Regions from separate parts of the Leuconostoc citreum genome, predicted to be linked through region 1. Evidence: predicted binding sites of a transcription regulator. Region 1 holds the regulator's gene; the other holds the start of a gene.
What was found. Region 1 encodes Rex, which represses fermentation and respiration genes when NADH is low (regulators of the CRP and FNR family bind a similar motif). Its sites were predicted from a motif close to TTGTGAANTANTTCACAA; they were not measured.

Region 1 (3,205 bases):
GATTAAAAAAGGCTACTATTTAGGTGATCATGAAGATGCGATTTCGATGGTAAGAGAGATTGATAATAAGACAAGCCAAAACTGAAGATGCACGGTTGATTTTTAATATTGCCGAAGCAGCATTTGTGCCGTCGCCTTGGCCGATGGCTGTTTTTGAGCATGAATTATCTAGCCCGCGAAGCAGGTATTTTATTGCAAATGCTGGATTTATTGGTGTGACGCAGATAATTGATGAAATCGAAATTGGCAGTTTGGCCGTTCATCCTGATTATCAACGGCGAGGTATAGCACAGCAGTTGTTAAATCAAATCCTTAAGCAGCCAAAAGTCAAACGATTTCTATTAGAAGTTGATGAAACCAATATTTCAGCCATTCAATTATACGAAAAAAATGGTTTTCAGGCTTATTTTCGCCGTGAAAAATATTATAAAAACGGCCATGCAGCAATCATGATGGAAAGGAACATCTAACCGTGACAAAAATTATAGCTTTTGAATCAAGTGCTGACGAAACTAGTGTAGCGATTGTTGAAGATGGTCATATTGTACTTAGTAATGCGGTAGCCACACAAATTAATTCCCATCAACGCTTCGGCGGGATTGTGCCAGAAGTTGCTAGTCGCCATCATATTGAATGGATTACGCGTGTCTTAGATGATGCACTAGATGCAGCACAAGTTAGGCCTGAAGATTTAGATGGTGTAGCTGTGACTTATGGCCCAGGATTGGTTGGCTCATTACTAGTTGGGCTGATGGGAGCCAAAACTTTCGCTCTGGCACATGATTTGCCAATCATACCGGTTAATCACTTGGCGGGTCATATTGCCGCTGCTAATTTCAATGTCCCAATTATTTATCCAGCGTTAGCATTGATGGTTTCCGGTGGCCATACTGAGCTTGTATTGATGACATCAGAAAATAATTTCGCTGTCTTAGGTGAGACTCGTGATGATGCGGCAGGTGAAAGTTTTGATAAAGTTGGTCGATTACTCAAACTCCCTTATCCAGCAGGTAAAACAATTGACGAAATGGCGCATAGGGGACAAGCAACCATTAAATTTCCAACTGCTATGGCACATGAAGATAACTATGATTTTAGTTTTTCCGGCTTAAAAAGTGCAGTTATTAACTATGTTCATCATGCTGAACAAAAGGGTGAAACAATCGATCATAACAATTTGGCGACAAGTTTTCAAAATGCTGTCGTTGATGCATTGATTGGTCGTACCAGAAAAGCCTTGAAGGATTATGACGTTAAAAGTTTTGTTTTGGCTGGCGGTGTAGCGGCCAATACGCAGCTACGTGATGAGTTAGACATATTATTATCACAATTCCCCAAGACAACCTTTATTCCAGTGCCACGAGAATACACAGGCGATAATGCGGCGATGATAGGTGCTGCTGGTTATTGGAACTTTAAACAACATATTTTTGCTGGATTAGATCTTAATACTAACCCTGGCTTAGATTTTGAATTATTAAATAAATAGTCACTTTGTGAATGAATCACTATCTTTTTTTGAAAAGCCTATTTATGTGATATAATAGTTATGCAAAAGTTCACAAGGTGAACATAGAGTGTGCTTTAATATTAAATAGAAAGTGACCACGTTCAGATGGTGACTTAAATGAATTGGAGAAACTATGACTCAACAACCAAAAATTCCACGTGCTACGGCAAAAAGATTGCCGATATACTTCCGTTACTTAACATTTTTACACGATGCGGGGACTGATCGCATTTCATCAGCAGAACTTAGTGATGCTATTAAATTTGATGCGGCAACAATACGTCGTGATTTTTCTTATTTTGGTGCACTTGGTAAGCGTGGTTATGGTTATGATGTGAAAGCACTATTAGATTTTTTTGCTAATGTTTTAGATCAAGACAGCTTAATTAATGTTGCTTTGATTGGCGCTGGTAATCTTGGACAAGCGCTCCTAAACTTTAACTTCCATCAATCTTCAAATATGCGTATTTCCGCTGCCTTTGACGTTGATGAAACTCGAGCTGGAACGATTATGGCTGGTGTGCCTATCTATGCCATGAGTGAGTTAACAGAACAGATTACAGCACAGCGCATTAATATTGCTATTTTAACTGTTCCACAAGGTGTCGCACAAGAGATTACTGATAAGCTTGTTGAAGCAGGGATTAAAGGTATTTTGAACTTTACACCACTGCGTGTGACTGTACCAAATAATGTGCGTGTGCAGAACGTTGATTTAACAAATGAATTGCAAACATTGGTTTATTTTATTGATAACTATGGTTCAATTACGACAGGGTTATAATTCAGATGGCTATTTTAGATTTAAATGATGCAGAGAAAGTTACCGCCTACCAAGAATTTGTTCGTCGTGATCCAAGAGGGCAGGTAACACAGGATCCGCTTTGGGGTGAATTAAAATCTAATTGGGGTCATGTCTACGTTTACCATGAGACTAATGGCCGTATTGATGCAGTTTTGTCAGTCTTAACGGTTGAAGCTGTTACTGGCAAGTTACTAGGCTATGCTGGTCGCGGGCCGATTGCGGACATCGACGATATTGATTTGATAAAGTCTATGATTGAGGAAGCTTTGACAGCTTTACCAGATAATGTATTTTTAATTCGGATGGACCCTGAAGTGCCTTACACACCAGCACGTAATACAGCTTATCAAAACGCAGGTTTTGTCACTCGTAATCGCGATATTACGCACATGCATGGCAATATACAACCACGAAAGAACGTTGTCTTATATTACGATGGTCGTGGTGAAGGCGCTAAACCAATTACCAATGAAGATGACCTGATGTTGCATTTTAAGCGTGATTATCGTAATCAAATTAGACGTGCAGCCAAGGATGGTGTGACAGTAACTTCTGGTGATAGCGAAGCCGATGTCCGGGCATTCTTTGAGACCTATGTGATGATGGCTACAGCTCAAAGTATTACACATCGTCCAATTGATTATTTCTTGCGTATGCAAAAACTATGGCAAGGGACAGGACTATTTAAGGTATTCTTAGCTCACTTTGAGGGCCATGTTGTTGCTAGTGGCATTGGCTTTAGTTATGGGGACGAAATTTGGTATATGTATGCTGGATCTGATCGTCGTTATGCCAAGCATTATGGGCCTTATGCAGTGCAGTGGCATATGTTACAATGGGGCTTGGCCCTGGGTAAAGTAGCCTACGATTTTGGTGGTGTGGGGGACTTT
Region 2 (3,205 bases), 360 kb from region 1:
TGTTGGATCTGGCTTAACTGATCCATAAATGTTCGTTTCAACTTGTTCTTGGCGAAGCTCAAGTTGACTCAAAACCTTACCAACAAAGCCGAATTCTACCATACCAGGGTCGGCGACGATAAAGGCACGCTTAACTGATGGTAAGTCTTGCAGGTAGGTAATTGCGTTTGCTTCATAGTAAACTTCCTTTGGCAAACGGATCCATTGTGGCCGATTACGACGACGTGCCACAGTTTTAATGTTGAGTAAATCGTATGTTGACAAGTTGTGAGACAATGAATTCTTCCCCCATGATCCGGTACCAAGCGTTAATGATGGGCGCATGGCATCTGTATAAATATCACCAACACCGCCAATTGAGTCTGGCTGGTTAACCAAAATACGTGATGCCCCAATGGCGTCAGCATATGACTTAATAAACGGATCGTCTTGTGAGCCAATTTGAATCGCTGCGTTATGTCCTGCACCTTGATAATTCAACAATGCTTGTACTGTATCGATTGCTTCTTGGCGTTCTGTGACCTTGTAAATTGACAATAATGGTGACAACTTTTCTGATGATAAAGCCTCGCCAATGTTCTTTTGATCCAATTCAAACAGCAAAACATCTTTGCCTTCAGGAATCTTAACGCCAGCTTGTTCTGCAATCCAACGGCCTGACATGCCGGCAACAGGACCTGCTACACCAAAACCTTCAGCATTCGGCTTAAAAACATAGTCCGCGATTTTCTTGTAATCTTTTTTAGGTACGAGGTAAGCCCCTTGATCTTGCAACTTTTGCAACACGTCGTCATAGACTGAAGCTTGAATAACTGCTGAGTTTTCTGTAGCACAGATCATACCATTATCAAAACGCTTTGATAACAACAAATCTGAAACAGCACGATCAGTATCTACCGTACCGTCAATATAAACTGCACCGTTACCTGCCCCAACACCCATTGATGGATTACCTGATTTCAAGGCTGCATTAACCATTGATGGGCCACCAGTTGCTAGGATTGATGCAATACCCGTATTTTGAATTAACGCACTTGTGCCATAGATTGATGGCTTTTCAATCCATTGAATAAAGTTTTCAGGTGCACCAGCCTTTAAGGCTGCTTCATAAACAATTTGTGCAGCATGTGATGATGATTTCTGTGCCTGTGGATGGAAAGCAAAGATAATTGTATTACGTGTCTTCGCTGTGAGCATTGACTTGAAAATAGTTGTCGATGTTGGGTTAGTTGTTGGCACAATACCAGCTAAAACACCAAGTGGCGCAGCTAATTCAACCTTTCCTTGAATTTTATCTTCATTAATGACACCAACGGTCTTGTCATATTTGATAGCGTTATATACTGATTCAGATGCAAAACGATTCTTGGTGTCTTTATCTTCGACAACACCACGACCAGTTTCGTCGTGTGCTTCGTGAGCCAATAACAATGAATTTTCTGATCCAGCTAATGCCATTGCTGCAACAATTTTATCCACTTGTTCTTGCGTGAATGTTGAAAACTCAGCTAAAGCTTTTTGTGACTTTTCAACTAGTTCTGCCGTCATTTTTTCTGCCTGAGTTTGTAATGCTGCTTTTTCTTCGGGCGTCAAAACCTTTTTGACTGGCTTCTTTGTTGTTGCTTCTACCATAATTAATGCTCCTTTTATCGTTTGCTCATTTCTTAACAATATAAGTATATAACACCCCTTTAAAAAAAGCAAGTTTTTTATTCATTTATCTTAAATAGCTTATATAAAGCGTTTTGTAAGCGCTTTTATAATAAGTGATTAATTGTGCATTAATAAACAATATGAAGGAAATAGCCCTTTTTATTGCAGGAAAAGGCTAAAAAAACCTGCCCATTAAAAGGTAGGTTTTTAATGTTCTAACTGCCGACGATACTGACTTAATAATGGCGCCCAGTCGGTATTAATCATATTAGGTTGATAATTTATCATAACTTCCTGCCAAATATTTTCTGGCGATGCTAATATAGCGTTATCATCATCTAGCGTCCCAAAAAGTGACGTGGTAGTATTTAAAGTCAACGTATTAATCATTACAGTTAATCCCAAAGCCTTGATATGCTTAATGACATCTAGCTGTACATGCGAATCTGAAAGATTAGCAGCCACTAATTCAATACCAATGATATTAATCTCGTCAGTCAAGTGATTGAGAATATACTGCAACTCACTGTCATGATTAACAATCACAACCGTCATATACTTTATTCTGTGCTGACGCAAAGTGGCTATCTGTTCTGCTTTTGGTTTTATTTTTGCTGTTGCTGGTTGGGAAAATGATCTAGCACAGCTAATAGCTCAGATAAATGGGACCAACCACGATCTAGATGAATCATACGGTTCCTAGGTAGTTGTTTAATAAAATTGCATAGGGTAACTGGTTGATAGCTGCTTAGTTCTCCAATGTTATTATAATAATGCTTATTAATAAATTGCTTTGCTGTTATCGCTTCAGGTGAAAAGGATTGCCGGAATAATCGTTTTTCTGTGCCTGTATACAAAAAAAGCCTAAAAATATGCTAATCTTTAGACTTTTTAGTGCATAAAACTCACAAGAATACCGGCGACAACCAAAATTAATGCCCCACCAATTCGATTACCCATTTGTGCAAACGCAATTAAATTCATACGGTCTGATGCTGCTAAAACAGCAACATTTCCTGTACCGCCCATACTGTTATTAGCTAATCCTGCCGTAATCACAGCTTCAACTGGATAAAGACCAAATAATTTGCCTAAAATTGCACTTGATAATGAAATGATAATAATGCTTGAAACACACAATACCACAAACTGCCAAGAAAGTGCTGCCATCAATAACTTCATATTCAATAATGACAAACCGACACCCGCTAACAAGGCATGTGTCATGTTTTTTACTACCAATTGACCAAACATAATCACAGAGTCTTCGTAATACTTGGGCAACAAACCTAACGATTTAATCAACACAATGGTCAAGATAACAAAAGCGTAAGCATTCACTTGTGGCACTAGCTTGTTCAGCAAAGTACCCAATACAAAGAATGCCACTGACATCGTTAGACCAACACCAATTTGCATATAGTCTAATGATACTTCTGTTGCCTGTTTTGTTTCAGTTTCATTGGTCTTCAACAAGGCCCCATGCCCATTATTTTTACTCGTCATAAATATTTTAGAAACTAACCCCGCACTAATGATAGCCAACAAGTTA

Region 2: the regulator Rex is predicted to act here: its motif matches at 1,775-1,792, upstream of adhE (bifunctional acetaldehyde-CoA/alcohol dehydrogenase).

Annotation. Positions count from the first base shown of each region.
Region 1 is NZ_CP042410.1:100,521-103,725, forward strand. Features, by position in the region: gene rimI (ribosomal protein S18-alanine N-acetyltransferase) at 1-85, shown strand, start outside; gene rimI (ribosomal protein S18-alanine N-acetyltransferase) at 60-470, shown strand; gene tsaD (tRNA (adenosine(37)-N6)-threonylcarbamoyltransferase complex transferase subunit TsaD) at 473-1,489, shown strand; gene FGL72_RS00550 (redox-sensing transcriptional repressor Rex) at 1,644-2,294, shown strand; gene FGL72_RS00555 (lipid II:glycine glycyltransferase FemX) at 2,300-3,205, shown strand, end outside.
Region 2 is NZ_CP042410.1:1,604,280-1,607,484, forward strand. Features, by position in the region: gene adhE (bifunctional acetaldehyde-CoA/alcohol dehydrogenase) at 1-1,632, opposite strand, end outside; gene FGL72_RS09865 (hypothetical protein) at 1,861-2,208, opposite strand; gene FGL72_RS09870 (hypothetical protein) at 2,259-2,510, opposite strand; gene FGL72_RS07940 (2-hydroxycarboxylate transporter family protein) at 2,545-3,205, opposite strand, start outside.